DNA from 2 places in the Streptomyces sp. NPDC002785 genome. Region 1 is predicted to be linked to the other one. Evidence: predicted binding sites of a transcription regulator. Region 1 holds the regulator's gene; the other holds the start of a gene.

The links. The regulator HrcA, encoded in region 1, represses chaperone genes, less so after heat shock. The targets are predictions, from matches to a motif close to TTNGCACTCNGNNNNNCNGAGTGCNAA.
Region 2: the regulator HrcA is predicted to act here: its motif matches at 3,006-3,032, upstream of groES (co-chaperone GroES).

Annotation. Positions count from the first base shown of each region.
Region 1 covers NZ_JBEOVN010000015.1:52,580-66,713, forward strand. The annotation lists gene ABTZ94_RS06780 (MFS transporter) at 117-1,475, shown strand; gene ABTZ94_RS06785 (adenosine deaminase) at 1,439-2,431, opposite strand; gene ABTZ94_RS06790 (ribonuclease Z) at 2,471-3,379, opposite strand; gene ABTZ94_RS06795 (histidine triad nucleotide-binding protein) at 3,397-3,756, opposite strand; gene ABTZ94_RS06800 (S41 family peptidase) at 3,985-7,296, opposite strand; gene ABTZ94_RS06805 (hypothetical protein) at 7,377-7,799, opposite strand; gene ABTZ94_RS06810 (16S rRNA (uracil(1498)-N(3))-methyltransferase) at 8,012-8,758, opposite strand; gene ABTZ94_RS06815 (nitronate monooxygenase) at 8,755-9,828, opposite strand; gene dnaJ (molecular chaperone DnaJ) at 9,953-11,089, opposite strand; gene hrcA (heat-inducible transcriptional repressor HrcA) at 11,090-12,106, opposite strand; gene ABTZ94_RS06830 (MBL fold metallo-hydrolase) at 12,304-13,026, shown strand; gene ABTZ94_RS06835 (DUF3097 domain-containing protein) at 13,052-13,873, shown strand; gene hemW (radical SAM family heme chaperone HemW) at 14,007-14,134, opposite strand, start outside.
Region 2 covers NZ_JBEOVN010000050.1:21,980-27,209, reverse strand. The annotation lists gene ABTZ94_RS15030 (hydroxyacid dehydrogenase) at 1-627, shown strand, start outside; gene groL (chaperonin GroEL) at 820-2,445, opposite strand; gene groES (co-chaperone GroES) at 2,545-2,853, opposite strand; gene ABTZ94_RS37850 (DUF6234 family protein) at 3,182-3,883, shown strand; gene ABTZ94_RS15005 (polysaccharide deacetylase family protein) at 3,895-4,860, opposite strand; gene ABTZ94_RS15000 (THUMP-like domain-containing protein) at 4,976-5,230, shown strand, end outside.

The DNA.
Region 1 (14,134 bases):
CGCGAGCCCCGTCGGCGTCAGTCGCCGACGCGAGCCCCGTCTCCCCGTATTTCCCGTTTCCCGCATTGCCCTCCCCTGCCTTCTCTGCCTCCTTCGGCATGTCCTCAGGAACGCCCATGTCCTCGCGCCCTCGCGCCGCGTGGCCCCTGGTCGCCGTGTTCACCGCCGGTTACCTCGCCGCCTATCTGCTCCCCACCATCGTCGGGCGGCTCTCCGTCTATCTGGGTCTCAGTACGGCCCAGGCCGGTCTGGTGGGCAGCGCTCTTCTGCTGAGCTCGGCCACCGCCGGGTTCACGCTGGCGGGCCGGGTCGAAACCTACGGACCGCGCAGGCCGGCCCGGATCGGACTGGTGCTGGCCATGGTCGGGTACGGCTGCGCGGCGCTGTCCGGCTCCGTGCCTGCGGTGGTCATGGGCGCGATGATCGGCGGCTTCGGCTCCGGCACGGCGACCGCGGTGGCCGCGGCGGGCATCGCCGCCCAGCGCGATCCGCACCGGACCTCGTCGCTCGGTCTGCTCAGCGTCTCCGCGACGGCGGGCGCCCTGTATCTGACGATCCCGCACCTCGGCGGCGGCCACCGGCTGCCGTTCGCCTCGATCGCCCTGGCCGCCCTGCTCGTCTGGCCCGCCACCGCACGGCTCGGCGGCGCCGCGCCCAGCGGTCCCGCCGCCTCCGTCGCCGGCCGGCTGCCGCACCGCCGTTCCGGTCTGGTGCTGGCGGGCGGAATGCTCGTCTGGTCCATGGCGCAGAACGCGCTGTGGGGCGTCAGCGGCCGGATCGGTGTGGTCCAGGTGGGGCTCTCCGAGGTCACCGTCGGCGCGGTGTTCGCCGCCGCGCTCGGTGCGGGTCTGCTCGGGGTGATGGGCGCCGGGGCACTGGGCGCCAGGCTCGGCCGGGCGGTGCCGATCGGTCTGGGCACCGTGATCATCGCGGTGAGCATCGTGCTCAGCTCGTCGGCCGGGAATCTCGGTTCCTTCGCGACCGGCGAGATCCTGTGGAACACCGTCTACCCGGTGGTCCTGTCGTATCTGATCGGCCTGGCCGCTTCCCTGGACGTACGCGGCCGCTGGGCGGTACTCGCGGGCTCCGCCTCATCCGTCGGGGTGGCCTGCGGACCGGTTCTCGGCAGTGTGCTGTCCGAGCAGGCCGGCTACCCGGTCATGGGCCTGATCCTGGGCGCCGTCACGCTCCTGGTCGCGGCCCCGGTCATGGCCGTCGCCCTGCACACCGGCGGCCGTCCGCTGGTGCCGGGATCGGTGCGCCGCAGGGGCGGTGCCCCGGCCGCGCTGCTCGCTGTCACCACCGGAGCGGTGCCCGGTGCCGTGCCCAAGCTGGGCGCGCCCGAGCAGGCCGTCACGGAGATCAGCCTGCCCGCGCTGCGTCGCAGGCGACCGATCAGGAACGCGTTCCGGACGGCCGGTCCGTCGGGTGGGGCCGGTCAGTCGAACTCGTACGCCTCGACCTCGGACAGATAGCGCGCCCTGCGCTCCTCGTCGTGGTCGAGGAAGGCCGCCTCGAAGGAGTTGCGGGCCAGCGTGCGCAACTGCTCGTGGTCCAGGCCGAGCGCCTCGTGGACGGCGTGGAAGTTGTCCCCGGCGTATCCGCCGAAGTAGGCGGGGTCGTCGGAGTTCACCGTGCAGAGCAGTCCGGCGGCCATCATGGCCGGCAGCGGGTGCTGCTCCAGGGTGTCGATGGCGCGCAGCCGTACGTTGGACAGCGGGCAGAGAGTGAGCGGCACGCGGTCGGCGGCCAGCCGCTTCACCAGGTCCGCGTCCTCCATGCAGCGCAGCCCGTGGTCGATGCGCTCGACCCCGAGGACGTCCAGGGCCTCCCGGATGTACTCGGGCGGGCCCTCCTCGCCGGCGTGGGCGACCTTGCGCAGCCCGAGCGCCCCGGCCGCCTCGTACACCTCACGGAACTTGACGGGCGGATGCCCGACCTCCGCCGAGTCGAGGCCGACCGCGCTGATCCGGTGCAGATACGGCTTCGCGGCCTCCAGGGTCTCCAGCGCCGACTCGGCGGACTGGTCGCGCAGGAAGCACATGATCAGCTGGGTGGAGATGCCGTGCTTCTCCTCGCTGCGGTCCAGCGCCCGGCCGAGCCCCTCGACGACGGTGCCGATCGGGACGCCGCGGGCGGTGTGCGCCTGCGGGTCGAAGAAGATCTCCGCGTGCCGGACGCCCTGGGCGGCAGCGCGGGTGAGATACGCGTCGGCGAGCTCCTCGAAATCCTCTTCGGTCCGGAGCACCGCCATCAGGGCGTAGTAGAGATCGAGGAAGGTCTGCAGATCCTCGAAGAGATAGGCGGTGCGGAGCTCTTGCGTGGTCGCGTACGGCAGCTGCACGCCGTTGCGTTCGGCGAGCGCGAAGGCCAGCTCGGGTTCGAGGGTTCCTTCGATGTGGAGGTGGAGTTCGGCTTTCGGGAGGTGCACGGGTCTTTCACGCTCACAAATGGTGGTGCTGATGTGTTTTCAGAGGTGCCGGGTGGGGACGGGAACCCGGCTGAGGTCCCGGGCGACGGTCAGTTCGCCCTCGAACCCCGCGGCGCGGGCCTGGGCCTCGAAGACGGCCGGGTCGTCGTACCGCTGCGAGAAGTGCGTCAGCACGAGGTGCCGTACGCCCGCGTCCCGGGCCACCCGGGCCGCCTGGCCGGCGGTCAGATGGCCGTGGTCGGTGGCGAGTCGTTCGTCCTCGTCGAGGAAGGTCGACTCGATGACCAGCAGGTCGCATCCCTCGGCGAGCACGTGCACGCCGTCGCAGAGCCTTGTGTCCATGATGAACGCGAACCGCTGCCCGCGCCTGCGCTCGGAGACGTCGTCGAGCGTGACGCCGCCGAGGGCGCCCTCGCGCTGGATCCGACCGACGTCCGGCCCTCTGATGCCGTGCTCGGCGAGCTTGGCGGGCAGCATGCGGAGCCTGTCGGGCTCGACGAGCCGGTAGCCGTACGACTCGACGGGATGCGAGAGCCGGTGGCTGCTGAGCGTGTACGCGTCCGTGGTGGCGAGCACCCCGTCGGCGGCGACCGGGGCCTCGGTCAGCTGGACGGTCTCGCGGTAGGCGGTCGCGTACCGCAACCGCTCGAAGAAGCGCTGCCCGCTCGCCGGGTAGTGCGCGGTGACCGGGTGCGGGACCTGGTCGAGGTTGATCCGCTGGATCACCCCGGCCAGGCCGAGCGAGTGGTCGCCGTGGAAGTGCGTGACGCAGATCCGGTCGATGTCGTGCGCGGCGACACCTGCCCGCAGCATCTGACGCTGGGTGCCCTCACCCGGGTCGAAGAGGATGCCCTCGCCGTCCCAGCGCAGGAGATAGCCGTTGTGATTGCGGTGCCTGGTCGGGACCTGGCTGGCAGTGCCGAGGACCACGAGTTCGCGTACGGACACGGTGTCGTTCGACCGTTCTAGCCGGGGGGCCACTGCAGTCCGCGACCGCCCAGTACGTGGGCGTGCGCGTGGAAGACGGTCTGGCCGGCGCCGGAGCCGGTGTTGAAGACGACCCGGTAGCCGCTGTCCACGATCTTCTCGTCAGCGGCGACGTGGCCCGCCTCGCGCAGTATGTCGGCGGCGATCCCCGGCTCGGCGGCGGCGAGGGCGGCGGCGTCCGGGTGGTGGACGCGAGGGATGATGAGTACGTGGGTGGGGGCCTGGGGGTTGATGTCCCGGAAGGCGACGGTGGTCTCGGTCTCCCGGACGACGGTTGCCGGGATGTCACCCGAGACGATCTTGCAGAACAGGCAGTCGGGCTGCGGTTCTCCCGCCATGGGCTGGCTCCTCGGTCGGTGGTGATCGTTGTACGGCATGGTATCGGGGCGGTCGGAGGTGGTGTGGGGGGTGCCGGGTGTGCGTGCGGGGGCGCCTGCGGCGGGCCATGTCGCCGCCCCGCCCCCCTTCCCGAACCGGGGCTCCGGGGGCGGAGCCCATGGCTGCGGGAAGGGGCGGGTGAGGGAACAGGCCCGCCTCGGGCGCACCCTCACCCGGCCCTCGCCCCGCTACGCCCCCGGCCGCTCCGGTGCCCGCTTCGCCGGCGTCCGAGCCAGCGAAGCGAGCGCGATCCGGATCGCCTCGTCCAGCTGCGGATCCCGCCCCGCCGCATGGTCCTGCGGCGCCATCACAACCTCGACATCGGGATCGACCCCGTGGTTCTCCACACCCCAGCCGTAACCCTCGAACCAGAACGCGTACTTGGGCTGGGTGACCGATGTCCCGTCCACGAGCTTGTACCGGCTGTCGATGCCGACCACTCCGCCCCAGGTACGCGTACCGACCACCGGCCCGATTCCCAGCGCCTTGATCGCGGCGTTCACGATGTCGCCGTCCGAGCCGGAGAACTCGTTGGCGACGGCCACCACGGGGCCGCGCGGTGCGTCCTCCGGGTAGCTGTACGGCTGCATGCCACGCGGCATGTCCCAGCCGACGATGCGCCGGGCGAGCTTCTCCACGATCAGCTGCGAGGTGTGGCCGCCCCGGTTCTCCCGGACGTCCACGACCAGCCCCTCGCGGGCGACTTCGATCCGCAGGTCGCGGTGGATCTGCGCCCAGCCCGAGCCGACCATGTCGGGGACATGGAGGTAGCCGAGGCGTCCGCCGGAGTGCTCGTGGACGTAGGCCCGCCGGTCGGCGACCCACGCGTGGTAGCGCAGCGCCTCCTCGTCGGCGACCGGTACGACGACCACATGGCGCGGGTCGCCGCCGTCCACCGGTGAGACGGTCAGCTCGACCGGTTTGCCGGCCGAGCCCGTGAGCAGCGGTCCGGGCCCGGCCTCCGGGTCGACCGGGTGCCCGTCGACGGCGAGGATCGCGTCCCCGACGCGCACCGCCACTCCGGGTGCGGCGAGCGGGGAGCGGGCCTCCGGGTCGGAGGTCTCGGACGGCAGGATCCGGTCGATGCGCCAACTACCCTCGTCCGTACGGGAGATGTCCGCACCGAGCAGCCCCTGCCGGGCCGAGTCGTCGCACCATCCGCCGGGCGGCGTCACATAGGCGTGCGAGGTGCCGAGCTCGCCCTGCACCTCCCACAGCAGGTCGATCAGGTCGTCGTGGGTGGCGACGCGCTCCAGCACCGGCCGGTAGCGGTCCAGGACTCCGTCCCAGTCGATGCCGCCCATGTCGGGACGCCAGAAGTTGTCCCGCATGATGCGCCCGGCCTCGTCGTACATCTGGCGCCACTCGGCGGCCGGGTCGAGGGTCCGGCGGATCCGGGAGAGGTCGACGGTGACGCTGCTGTCGCTGCCCCCGTCGTGGTCGTCGTCGGCCGGAACACGGCTGTCGGACGGTACGACGCGCAGCTTGCCCCGGGTGTGCAGGACGATCCGCTTGCCGTCGCCGCTGACCGCGAAGCCGCCGACGTCCGAGGCGAGTTCCTCGCAGCGCAGCTTCTCCAGGTCGTACCGCTCGAGGACGGTCTCGGGCCGACGGGCGTCGGGCGTGGCACCGCTCGTACCCAGCACCCCGGTCACCGGGTGGCTCAGCCACAGCAGCCCGTCCTTCGCGGCGCGCAGCGTGGAGTAGCTGGCGGCCTCGACGGGCAGCGGCACGATCCGGTCGGCGAGCCCTTCGAGGTCGATCCTGGTGACGGGCAGCGCGGTCGGATTGTCCTCGCCCTCGCCGCCGCTCTTGTCCTTCTCGGTCGGGCGGCCGTGACGCTGCGGCCCGAACGGGGAGGGTGTGGTGGCGGCGAGCGTCAGCAGATGCGGACGGCAGGCGCCGATGAACGCCAGGTCGAAGACATGGGCGTCGTAGACCGGGTCGAAGGACCGCTCGGAGAGGAACGCGAGGTGCTTGCCGTCGGTGGTGAACGCGGGTGCGAAGTCCCGGAAGCGCAGCGGGGTGGCCTCGGCGACCGACAGATCGGCGAGGTGGGCGAGCTTGAGCTGCCTGAGCGGCTCGGGCCCGGGGTGCGACCAGGCGAGCCAGGAGGAGTCGGGCGAGAAGGCGAGGCCCGAGGCGTCGCCGTGCTCACTGCGGTCCACCTCGTGGACCTCGCCGCTCTCCCGCTCGACGATCAGTACCCGCCCGTCGTGTGCGGCGACGGCGAACCGGCTGCCGTCCGGGGCCGCCTCCAGGTCGAGGACCCTGCCGATACGGCCCGCGGCGAGGCGGCGCGGTACGGCGCCCGGTGCGGTACCGGTGGCGGGGGCGCACTCCAGGGCGTCGTCGCCCTCGGCGTCGGTGACCCAGACGACGTGCTGGTCGCCCTCGGCCTGGAAGGTGCGGGGCATCCTGGCCCGTACGCCCGGTTCGACGGCGAGCGCGCGTGCCGGGCCCTCGCGGTGGGTGACCCAGTGGACGGCGCCGCGCGTCCCGACGGCGCTGCCGCGGCCCGTACGGTCCGGGGACGCGGAGTCGAGGTGGCTGCCGGCGTGCACGGAGTGGGGCTGGAGGTCGGCTCGCTGGCCGCCGAGCCGGATGTCGAGGCGGCGGGGCTCGGCGCCTTCGAGGTCGTCCAGCAGCCAGAGTTCACCGGCCGAGGCGTAGCCGACACGGGTGCCGTCGGTGGTGGCGTGGCGGGCGTAGAAGCCCTCGATGCCGGTGTGCCGGCGCAGGTCCGAGCCGTCGGGGAGGGAGGAGTAGAGCGCGCCCACGCCTTCGTGGTCGGAGAGGAAAGCGACACGTCCCCAAGCTCTCAACTCCGTTCGAGCAGGGGAGACCCCATCCCAAGCTCTCGACTCCGTTCGAGCAGGGGAGACCCCACTGCCCACCCACATCGGGGATTCGATGTTGCCGTCGAGGCCCTCGTGCAGCCGTACGAACTCCGCCGGGCCGTCGGTCGCGCCCTCTTCCGCGATCCACAACTTGCCCGCGGTGCCGCCCCGGTAGCGCTTCCAGGTAGCGGCCTCGCGCCCCATGGTGGCCGAGAGCAGCAGGACCCGTCCGCCGGGGCCGTACGCGAGGGAGCCGACCGGCCCGTACGGCAGGATCCGCGCGGGCCCGCCGTCGACCGGAACGGCCCTGGCCCAGCTGCGCCGCGGCGACGCCTGCCCCTGGGCGCTGATGACCAGTACGTCGCCCTCGGGCGTCCAGCCGCGTACGGAGGTCCGTGCGTCGCCCCAGTACGTGAGCCGCTTGGAGGGGCCGCCGTCGACCGGTGCGACGTGTACTTCGGGCACCCCGTCCCGGGTGGACGTCCAGGCGACGCGGGTTCCGTCGGGAGATATCCGTGGGTTGGTGACAGGCCGGTTGTCGGCGCTGACGCGCCAGGCTCGGCCGCCGTCCAGCGGCGCCAGCCAGACATCGTCCTCGGCGGTGAAGGCGATCAAATCGCTCTGGACATGGGGGTATCGGAGGTAGGAAGGCTGTGTCACATCGATCACCCTAGGCCGCTGGCGTGCCCCGCGGAACCGGGTTGGCCGGAGTCTGCCGGGCGGCCCGGTGCCGGACACCCTCACTTGCCCCGGGGCGATTCGGTCACCGTGACCGTCACGGTGACCGTCGGCCGGGCGCCGCCACTGCTGCCGCCCCGGGGCACATTCGCCCCGACGGTCGACGGGGCGGTGTTGCAGCTGCCGAGCGCATCTGCCCGGAAGACGACCTTCCCGCCGGTCTTCGCGGTCAGGTCCCCCCGCACACACTGCCCGTCGAGCTCCTGGGTGACCTTGCCGGTGATCGTGATGTCCTTGCCGTTCCCGGCTTTTCCGGTGCAGTCGACGACCGCGGTGTGGTGCGCCGAGGCGGAGGGTGACGCGCCCACGACCTGGCTCCCCTCGATGTCGGCCGTGCAGTTCAGCCACCGCACATCGACCCCGTTGCGCTCCAGGGCGCTGGTGCCGGCCCGGTCGGTGGTCACGGCGATGGATGCGGAGTTCATGCTGCCCGTCGGCTCACAGGCCACGGCACCTGCGACCGCCGCGCCTGCGAGTGCGGACGCGGCCAGAAAGCGACGGGTTCTTCCCTGACCCCATGGTCCTTGATGTCCCCGTGCCCTTGATGTCCCCATACGGGCAGCTTCCCACCGTTCCCCCCTGGGACGGTAGACGGCTCGCGGTCACAACGGGGCGGCTCCGGCGCGCCGGAGGGGGCTCATGCCCAGCGGCCGGTGCGCCCCAGCAGCAGTGCCGTCGCCGCCGTGCCCGCCGTCGAGGTGCGCAGGACGGACGTTCCGAGCCGGCAGGTACGGGCACCCGCCGCGGCGAAGTCCGCCAGTTCGTCCGGCGACACACCGCCCTCGGGGCCGACGACCAGCACGATCTCGCCCTGGGTGGGGAGCTGAACGGTGGCCAGCGGCTCACTGCCGTAGCCCCGGTCCTCGTGCAGGACGGCGGCGAAGTCCGCCGCGGCCAGAAGTGCGGCAACCTGTTTGGTCGTCAGTGCGTCCGCCACCTCGGGAAAGCGCACCCGGCGCGACTGCTTTCCCGCTTCGCGGGCGGTGTTGCGCCATTTCGCGAGGGACTTGAGGCCGCGGTCGCCCTTCCACTGCGTGATGCAGCGCGATGCCTGCCAGGGCACGATCGCGTCCACACCGGTCTCCGTCATCGTCTCGACGGCGACCTCGCCACGGTCGCCCTTGGGCAGGGCCTGGACGACGGTGATACGGGGTGTGGGCCACGGCTCCTCATGGACCGTCGCCAGGCCGGCGACCACGAGCCGGTCCTTGCCGTCGGCGGCCCTGACGACGCCCTCCGCCCAACGACCGTGGCCGTCCGTCAGCACGACGTCCTCACCGGCGTGCAGCCGCTTCACCGATACGGCGTGCCGTCCCTCGGGTCCTTCCAGGACGAACTCGGGTCCGTCGGGGACCTGTTCGACGACGAAGACCGGTGCGGTCACTGCGTACTCCCTGTGCTCACTGCCGCCCGTGCGGCGTCCAGTTCTTCGACGAGCAGTCCGATCAGCCGACCGGCGGGCAGCTCGCGTGCCATCCGGTGCCCCTGCCCCGCCCACAGTGCCATGCCCTGGGCGTCCCCGGCCTTTGCCGCCGCCTTGCGCAGCCCGGCCGTCAGATAGTGGACCTGCGGGTAGGCGGCGGGGGCGTACGGGCCGTGCTCGCGCATGAAGCGGTTGACCAGGCCTCGGGCCGGGCGGCCGGAGAACGCCCGGGTCAGGGCTGTCCGCACGAACAGCGGATTGGTCAGTGCCTGCTTGTGCAGCGGATTCGCCCCGGACTCGGGGCAGATGAGGAACGCCGTGCCGAGCTGCGCCGCCTCCGCGCCCGCGGCGAGCACCGCGGCCATCTGGGACCCGCGCATCAGCCCGCCCGCGGCGATGATCGGCACCTGAACGGTCTCGCGGACCTGGGCCACCAGGGAGAGCAGTCCGATCCCGGTGCCGTCGGTCTGCGGGTCGTCGCGGTGGGTGGACTGGTGGCCGCCCGCCTCGACGCCCTGGACACAGACCGCGTCGGCGCCCGCCCACTGGGCGGTCTGGGCCTCCTCGGGCGTGGTGACCGTCACTACCGTGTACGTGCCGACACCGGCGAACGCGTCGAGGGTGTCGCGGGTCGGGCAGCCGAAGGTGAACGAGACTGCCGGGACCGGGTCCTCCAGGAGGATGGCGAGCTTGGCCTCGTAGCCGTCGTCGCCGCTGGAGTCCGGGTCGTCGAGCGGGGTCTCGTACCAGGCGGCCTCACCGGCGAGCTGATGCCGGTACACCTCGACAGCACTCGGGTCGGCGAGACCCGGCTGCGGCATGAAGAGATTGACGCCGAAGGGCTGACCGGTCAGCCCGCGCAGCTGTTTGATCTCGTTGTACATGCCGTCCGCCGTCTTGTACCCGGCGGCGAGGAAGCCCAGCCCGCCCGCTTCGGCGACGGCCGCGACGAGCTGCGGACAGGACGCACCACCCGCCATCGGGGCCTGCACGATCGGATACCGGCAGAGATCGGTCAACACGGATGACATGCCCGCATCGTGTCACGTCCTGCGTGACTCGGCGTGCGCGGCCTGCGGTCCATTTTGTCCTCAAACGCCGGACGGGCTCGTCAGGCGAGCCCGTCCGGCGGCAGGAAACGGTGTACGAGGGCCGTCAGCGGCCGTTGAAGGCGTCCTTCAGCCGGGAGAACAGCCCCTGCTGCCCAGGCTGGAACTGACCGGTGGGCCGCTCCTCGCCGCGCGCCTTCGCCAGGTCCCGCAGCAGTCGCTCCTGGTCCGGGTCCAGCTTCGTCGGGGTCAAGACCTCGACGTGCACGATCAGATCGCCACGCCCGCCGCCCCGCAGATGCGTGATGCCGCGGCCGTGCAGCGGGACCGACTGGCCCGACTGGGTGCCGGGCCGGATGTCGACCTCCTCCAGGCCGTCGAGCGTCTCCAGCGGCACCTTGGTGCCGAGCGCGCCCGCTGTCATGGGGATGGTGACCGTGCAGTGCAGATCGTCGCCGCGGCGCTGGAACACCGAGTGCGGCAGCTCATGGATCTCCACATACAGATCGCCGGCCGGGCCGCCGCCGGGGCCGACCTCGCCCTCGCCCGCGAGCTGGATGCGGGTGCCGTTGTCGACACCGGCGGGGATCTTCACGGTGAGCGTGCGCCTCGACCGGATGCGGCCGTCGCCGGCGCACTCCGGGCACGGGGTCGGCACGACCGTACCGAAGCCCTGGCACTGCGGGCAGGGCCGTGAGGTCATGACCTGGCCCAGGAAGGACCGGGTGACCTGGGAGACCTCACCGCGGCCGCGGCACATGTCACAGGTCTGGGCGGAGGTGCCGGGTGCGGCGCCCTCGCCGCTGCAGGTCGTACAGACGACGGCCGTGTCGACCTGGATGTCCTTGGTGGTGCCGAACGCGGCCTCGGCGAGATCGATCTCCAGCCGGATCATCGCGTCCTGGCCGCGCCGGGTGCGCGAACGGGGTCCGCGCTGCGACGACGTACCGAAGAACGCGTCCATGATGTCGGAGAAGTTGCCGAAGCCACCCTGTCCGAATCCGCCCGCGCCACCGCCGCCGGAGGCGGACAGCGGGTCGCCGCCGAGGTCGTAGACCTGCTTCTTCTGCGGGTCCGACAGCACCTCGTAAGCGGCGTTGATCTCCTTGAACCGCTCCTGGGTCTTCGGATCGGGGTTCACATCCGGATGCAGCTCGCGTGCGAGCCGCCGGAATGCCTTCTTGATCTCGTCCTGAGATGCGTCGCGGCGCACGCCGAGTACGGCGTAATAGTCCGTGGCCACTTACGACTCCGCCAGGATCTGTCCGACGTAACGTGCCACTGCGCGTACCGCTCCCATCGTTCCGGGGTAGTCCATGCGGGTCGGTCCGACCACGCCGAGTTTGGCGACTGCCTCGTCGCCCGAACCGTAGCCGACCGCGACGACGGACGTGGAGTTGAGCCCCTCGTGGGCGTTCTCGTGCCCGATCCGTACGGTCATGCCTGAGTCCTTGGCCTCGCCGAGCAGCTTCAGCAGCACGACCTGCTCCTCCAATGCCTCCAGCACCGGCCGGATCATCACAGGGAAGTCGTGCCCGAAGCGGGTGAGGTTGGAGGTGCCGCCGATCATCAGCCGCTCCTCCGTCTCCTCAACGAGGGTTTCGAGCAGGGTGGAGAGCACGGTGGACACGGTTCCCCGGTCCTCGCTCTCGAAGGATTCCGGCAGATCCTGCACCAGCTGCGGGACATCCGCGAAACGGCGTCCGACGACCCGGCTGTTGAGCCGGGCCCGCAGATCGGCGAGAGAGGTCTCACCGAACGGGGCGGGGCAGTCGATCATGCGCTGCTCGACCCGGCCGGTGTCCGTGATCAGCACGAGCATCAGCCGGGCGGCTGCCAGTGACAGCAACTCCACATGCCGAACCGTCGACCGGGTCAGCGAGGGGTACTGCACGATGGCGACCTGCCGGGTCAGCTGCGCGAGCAGCCGTACGGTGCGGCCCACGACATCGTCGAGGTCGACCGCGCCGTCGAGGAAATTGTGAATGGCACGACGTTCCGGCGACGAGAGGGGCTTGACGCCCGCAAGCTTGTCGACGAAGAGCCGGTACCCCTTGTCCGTCGGGATGCGTCCCGCACTGGTGTGGGGCTGGGCGATGAAGCCCTCGTCCTCCAGCACCGCCATGTCGTTGCGGACGGTGGCCGGGGAGACCCCCAGCTTGTGCCGCTCGGTGAGCGCCTTGGAGCCCACGGGCTCCTCGGTGCCGACATAGTCCTGGACGATGGCGCGCAGCACTTCGAGTCTGCGTTCGCTGAGCATCGCGCACACCTCCAGCTGTTTTTCCTCGGTGGTTCTCGGGCCGTTCCTGCTTCATTGCCAGGAATCCCCCTGGCACTCTGTCCTCACGAGTGCCAGCGACCCCCCGCCCAGTGTACGGCGGTCGAGTGGGGGCCTAGCAAGGGCGATCGGCCACCCTACTGCGAGACTGCGCAGGTCGTTGCCGATAGCGTTGCGGTATGGACGCCTCTTGGGAAGAGTTCGGCTGGGAGCGACTCGGTCACGGAGTGGGCCGACGCCGCCTTCCCGGATGGGATGCGACAGTCGCACTGGTGGTCGGAGCGGATGGAGTGCTGCTCTACGACACCGGATCAACGCTCCGCGAAGGCGCGGAAATCCGGGCCCAGGCGCAGGCCCTGCTCGGCCGGAGCGTGACGCATATCGCACTCGGCCACCCTCATTTCGACCATGTGCTGGGCACTGCCGCGTTCTCCGGCGCCCAGGTGTACGGAGCGGCCGGCATGGCCGGGCTGCTGAAGCTCGGGGCGGACGATCTGCGCGCCTCCGCAGTGCGCCACGGAGTGTCCGAACTCGATGCGGCCGAGGCCGCCGATGCGCTGGTGGCGCCGCACCACGAGGTGGGCGGCGAGTGGGCGCTCGATCTGGGCGGCGGCCGTCAAGTGCTGCTGGCGAATGTGGGCCCCGCCCACAGCGGCCACGATCTGGCGGTGCTCGTCCCGGGCTCCCCCGCGGTGGTGCTCTGCGGCGACCTGGTCGAGGAGTCCGGCGAACCGCAGGCGGGACGGGACGCCGTCCCGTCCCGCTGGCCGGCCGCGCTGGACCGGCTGCTGGCGCTGGGCGGCGAGGAAGCGGTGTACGTTCCGGGGCACGGAGCGGTGGTGGACGCGGCGTTCGTCAGGGACCAGCGCGACCAACTGGCCGTCCTCTTCGGCGTGTCGTGATGTGTTGTCGTCCTATCGTCATCCGATGCGCAGCTACCAGCCGGATCTGACCCCGCCGTGGAAGAAGTCCGCCCCCGTTCCCGAGGTCCCCGCCGAGCCCGATCTGGTCGTGGAGGAGGTCTCCACCGGATTCTGCGGTGCGGTGATCCGCTGCGAGAAGACAGCCCAGGGTCCGACGGTGACCCTGGAGGACCGCTTCGGCAAGCACCGGGTGTTTCCGATGGAGCCGCGCGGCTTCCTGCTGGAGGGCCGAGTGGTCACGCTCGTACGCCCGTCGGCGGCCGGTCCCGTACGCCCCACGCGCACGGCCTCGGGTTCGGTCGCGGTCCCCGGGGCGCGCGCCCGGGTCGCACGGGCGGGCCGGATCTACGTGGAGGGCCGCCACGACGCGGAGCTGGTCGAGCGGGTCTGGGGCGACGACCTGCGGATCGAGGGCGTGGTCGTCGAGTATCTGGAAGGCATCGACGACCTCCCGGCCATCGTGCGCGAGTTCTCCCCCGGCCCGGATGCCAGGCTGGGCGTCCTGGTCGACCATCTGGTCCCGGGCTCCAAGGAGTCCCGGATCGCGTCCCAGGTCTCGGACGTGAACGTGCTGGTGGTCGGCCACCCCTACATCGACGTGTGGGAGGCGGTGAAGCCGTCGTCCGTGGGCATCACCGCCTGGCCGGTGGTCCCGCGCGGCCAGGACTGGAAGACGGGCGTGTGCCGCGCGCTGGGCTGGCCGGAGAGCACGGGCGCGGCCTGGCAGCGAATCCTGTCCACGGTGCGCTCGTACCGGGATCTGGAACCGGCACTGCTGGGTTCCGTGGAACACCTGATCGACTTCGTGACAGCGCCGCCTCAGTAGCCCCTCCGCCGGCCCCCAGCCCCTGCGGCGTTTGAGGAGCGGGGTCCGGGGCGGAGCCCCGAATACGGGAAGGGGCGGGCAGCGGAACAGGCCCGCCGCAGGCGTACCCGCACCCCACCCGGCCCCGCCCCTCTCAGTCCACCAGATCCCGCACCACCGCATCCGCCAACAACCGCCCCCGCAACGTAAGCACCGCCCGCCCCTGTCCATACGGCACCGGCTCCAGCAGCCCGTCCTCGACCGCCCGCCCCGCCGCTGCCA
Region 2 (5,230 bases), on a different contig from region 1:
ATCCTGCACTCCGCGGACCGCTATCGCGCCCTGCGCACCGACCACGACTGGCTCGCGGAGCTCGATGGCTCCGGCAACTACCGCCGCACGGTCGGCATCGTCGGTGCCTCCCGCATCGGCCGGCGCGTGATCGAGCTGCTGCGCCCCTTCGACCTGGACGTCCTGCTGTACGACCCGTACGTGGACGGTCCGGAGGCGGCGCGGCTCGGTGTACGGCTCACCTCGCTCGACGAGCTGTGTGCGAGCAGCTCGGTCGTATCGGTGCACGCGCCGCAGCTGCCACAGACGCACCACATGATCGGCGCGGCACAGCTGTCGGCCATGGCCACCGGGGCGACCCTGATCAACACGGCGCGGGGATCGCTGATCGACGAGGAGGCGCTGCTGCCCGAGCTGACGACCGGTCGGCTGCACGCGGTGCTGGATGTGACGGAGCCCGAACTTCCGCCTGCGCACTCACCGTTGTACGACCTGCCGAATGTGCTGCTCACTCCGCATGTCGCGGGTTCGCTGGGCGGCGAGCTGCACCGGATGGCCGACCAGGCGCTGGATGAGTTGGAGCGGTTCGCGGCCGGCCTGCCCTTCGCGGATGCGGTCCGAGCGGGAGCGCTGCCGCACTCGGCGTGACGGGGGGCTTTGTCCCCTGCCCGCCTCTTCCCGGCAGTGTCGTCGGCAGTGTCGATGGGCGGCTTTGCCGCATGGGGGATCGCCCCGGCCCCGGCCCCGGCCCTCGAACGCCGGACGGGCTTGATCTGACAGCCCGAGGCCCGGTACCCCACGACGGGGTACCGGGCCTCAGTGGCTGAGCAGAGCTACACGCTAGTGCGAGTGGCCGTGGCCGCCGTGGCCGGCCTCGGCCTCTTCCTCGGCCGGCTTCTCGACGACCAGCGTCTCGGTCGTGAGCAGCAGCGACGCGATGGACGCGGCGTTCTCCAGCGCGGAGCGGGTGACCTTGACCGGGTCGATGACGCCGGCCTTCACCAGGTCGCCGTACTCGCCGGTCGCGGCGTTGAAGCCCTGGCCCTTGTCGAGATCGGCGACCTTCGAGGTGATGACGTAACCCTCGAGGCCCGCGTTCTCGGCGATCCAGCGCAGCGGCTCGACGGCGGCGCGGCGCACGACCGCGACACCGGTGGCCTCGTCGCCGGTCTTGTCGAGGTTGCCCTCGAGAACCTTGACGGCGTGGACCAGAGCGGAGCCACCACCGGAGACGATGCCCTCCTCGACCGCGGCGCGGGTCGCGGAGATGGCGTCCTCCAGACGGTGCTTCTTCTCCTTGAGCTCCACCTCGGTGGCGGCACCGACACGGATCACGCACACGCCGCCGGCCAGCTTCGCGAGGCGCTCCTGGAGCTTCTCGCGGTCCCAGTCGGAGTCCGTGGCCTCGATCTCGGCCTTGATCTGGTTGACCCGGCCCTTGACGTCGCCGGGCTCGCCGCCGCCGTCCACGATCGTCGTGTCGTCCTTGGAGACGGTGACGCGGCGGGCGGTGCCCAGCACGTCCAGACCGGCCTGGTCGAGCTTGAGGCCGACCTCCTCGGCGATGACGGTCGCACCGGTGAGGGTGGCGATGTCGCCGAGCATGGCCTTGCGGCGGTCACCGAAGCCCGGGGCCTTCACCGCGACGGCGTTGAAGGTGCCACGGATCTTGTTGACGACGAGGGTCGACAGCGCCTCGCCCTCGACGTCCTCGGCGATGATCAGCAGCGGCTTGGAGCCACCGGCCTGGATGACCTTCTCCAGCAGCGGGAGCAGCTCCTGGATCGAGCCGATCTTGCCCTGGTGGATCAGGATGTACGGGTCGTCGAGGACGGCCTCCATACGCTCCTGGTCGGTCACCATGTACGGGGACAGGTAGCCCTTGTCGAAGGCCATGCCCTCGGTGAAGTCGAGGTCCAGACCGAAGGTGTTGGACTCCTCGACGGTGATGACACCGTCCTTGCCGACCTTGTCCATCGCGTCCGCGATGAGCTCGCCGACCTGCGGGTCCTGCGCGGAGAGCGCGGCCACGGCGGCGATGTCGGTCTTGTCGTCGATCGGGCGGGCGGTCGCGAGGAGCTCCTCGGACACGGCCTTGACCGCGGCGTCGATGCCCTTCTTCAGGGCGGCCGGGGAAGCACCCGCGGCGACGTTGCGCAGACCCTCGCGGACGAGCGCCTGGGCCAGCACGGTGGCGGTGGTCGTACCGTCACCCGCCACGTCGTTGGTCTTGGTCGCCACCTCCTTCACCAGCTGGGCACCGAGGTTCTCGTACGGGTCGTCGAGCTCGACCTCGCGCGCGATGGTGACACCGTCGTTGGTGATGGTGGGAGCGCCGAACTTCTTGTCGATGACGACGTTGCGGCCCTTGGGGCCGATCGTCACCTTGACCGTGTCGGCAAGCTTGTTGACGCCGCGCTCAAGGGCGCGACGGGCGTCCTCGTCGAACTTCAGGATCTTCGCCATGGCAGCTGAGCTTTCCTCTCAAACGAACTGCGCCCCCGACCACCCGGCTGGTTATTCGCAGGGGGCCAGGGGCGCAGAACAGAAGCAAACGTGGGTGAATTACTTCTCGATGATCGCGAGCACGTCGCGAGCCGAGAGGACGAGGTACTCCTCGCCGTTGTACTTCACCTCGGTGCCGCCGTACTTGCTGTAGAGCACGACGTCGCCGGTCTTGACGTCGAGCGGAAGGCGCTCGCCGTTCTCGAAGCGGCCCGGGCCCACGGCCAGGACGACGCCCTCCTGGGGCTTCTCCTTGGCAGTGTCCGGAATGACCAGGCCGGAGGCCGTGGTCTGCTCGGCGTCGAGCGGCTGGACCACAATGCGGTCCTCGAGCGGCTTGATCGCAACCTTGGTGCTGGCGGTCGACACGATCCGGTCTCCCCCTTCGGAGATCTCACGGGGTTAAGAGTCTTTGGGTGGCGACCAGGTGGATCCGTCGTCGCGGGTGCCGGACCTGCCAGTCGCACAGTACTGCTGGCACTCTCCAGTGGTGAGTGCCAGCACCGAGACTATGACCGGGATTAGCACTCGGTCAAGCGGAGTGCCAATTCAGCCAGTCGTGGCGTCATGTCGGCCCCCGCTCGCGCGCGGCGCGACGGGGCGCCGAGGGCATGCAACGGCCCGGACGACGCAACGGTCCGGACAACATAAGGACAACGCAGGGGCGGACCGCACCGTTCCGTACGACGGTGGGTTGATGCTCGAACCTCCGTACCAGCCGTCGAACCCGCTCCCGCATCGCCCCTCGGTGACGCAGGATTCCCCGCGCCCCGTGAACGGCTGCCTCGATGTGCTGCTGGGTCTGCTGCTGGTGGTCCTGGAGGGGCTGATCTGTGCGGGCGCCGCCTATTACCTGGCGTTCTCGCGGTGGGACCCCGGTGGCCAGGAGCTGACGGACCCGCCGCCCATGGACTGGACGCCGGTCCTCGTCCTCGGCGGGATCGCCGCGGTGGTCTCCCTGTTCGCCGTGGTCCTGATCCGCTCGAACTGGCCCTGGGCGGGCGCGAATCCTGGCCGCGCTCCTGCTGTGCGTGGCGACAGTGCTGACCGGGCACGAGGACTACCGCCGCTCGCACCCGGCGCCGGCCTCCACTCCTTCGTACGATCCCGGCCGGTCCGGCCACCAGTGCCTCAGCGGTGGCGACAGCCGCGAGTGCCGGGACTCCGGCGGCTGACGGCAGGCGATGACGACCCGCGACCCCGACGCCCCGTGATCGCCGTGCGGATGCGCCTGCGGGCCGGCCGCGGGTGTCGGGTGCGTGTGGGTCACCCTCTGCGCGGCCTTGCGGCCCAGCCGTTCGATCGGATCGACCGACTGTGCGCACCCGGTGGTGGCGGTCAGCAGCGCACCGGCTGTCAGCAGTCCGGCGAGCAGCCGGTACGCGCTTCTCATACGTAGTCCTCCGGCTCTCATACGTAGTCCTCCAGCCGGGCCACGGCGTACCCCTTGTCCGTGATGGTCTTCATGACCGCCCGGACCAGGCCGGACATGCTGGTACCCCATTCCTTCCGGCCCCGGAAGTGCGTGAGGATGATGTCGCCGGGGTGCAGGTCCTGATCCTCCTCGCGCCACTCCATGTGGTCCGGGAACGCCTCCGCGTTCCAGAGCGGCACGGCCTTGATGCCGCAGGACTTCGCGATGCGGAGCGTGTCCCCGTTGTAGTTGCCGTACGGCGGGCGGAAGAGGGTGGGCCGCTGCCCGTACTGCTTCTCGATGACGGCCTGCTGGTCGCAGATCTCGCTCCTCTGCTCGCTGTACGAGAGCCCGGGCAGGTAGGGGTGGTTGAGCGTGTGGTTGTTGAGGCCGACGCCCAGCCGCTGCATCTCCAGGAAGTACCCGTAGCTGTCGCGCACCAGGTAGTCGCTGAGGAACGCGCTGTACGGGATGTCCAGCTCGTCCATCATCTGCAGCAGTTCGGGGTCCTTCTCGGCACCGTCGTCCATCGTCAGGAAGACGACCCGGTCCTTGGTCGGGACGGTGGTGAAGACCGGCGGCAGCGAGTCGTCACCGCCGTTGACCTCGAACCCCTCGCGGGTGGTGATGTGCGGCTTCACGGCAGGCGGCAGGGGCGCGATCAGGGGTGGCCTGGCCAGCCCCCACTTCTTGGCGAGGGCCGCCCGTACAGCCGGGCTGAACCTCGCGTTCTCACGGAGCCCGGCGGGTGCGCCGCCCTGGCCGGCCCGCTGTCCGGGACCGCCCGGGGGTCCGGCGGCGGGTCGGGCCCGGTGCTCGTCGCCGAACCGGCCGCCGGCCCCGGAGGCGCAGCCGGAGCAGACCGCGGCGACCAGGAGTGCGGCCAGGACCGCGCAGGCCGGCCGATGCCTGCCGGGCCCCCGCGCGCCCCGCCCCAGCACAACCGATCTACTCCTTTTCATGGTTAATTTTTCCTTTTGTCGTACTAGCTGCATGGCGTCGCATCCTGCCAGCACGTGTTGGGCGCCCCGGCCCGACACCGCCACCGGGCCCGCCGGTCAACCCGGTTGGCTCACAATGGGACGGGTGAACGCTCTCCCCCCGAACGACCCGTCCGGCGCCGGCGACCCGCTCGCCGCTTTCATGGCCCTGCGCACCCCCGAGGGTGCGGCGCTCCTGGACGGGCTGCGGTCGTACGACCCCGCCCAGGAACTCGCCACCGCCACCCGGCTGCGCCGCACCCACCCGGCCTCGCTGGTATCGGCGGCACTGGGGCAGGCGCGGCTGCGGCAGCGGGCGGTGGCGAAATTCGGTGCCGAGGACGCGTACCGG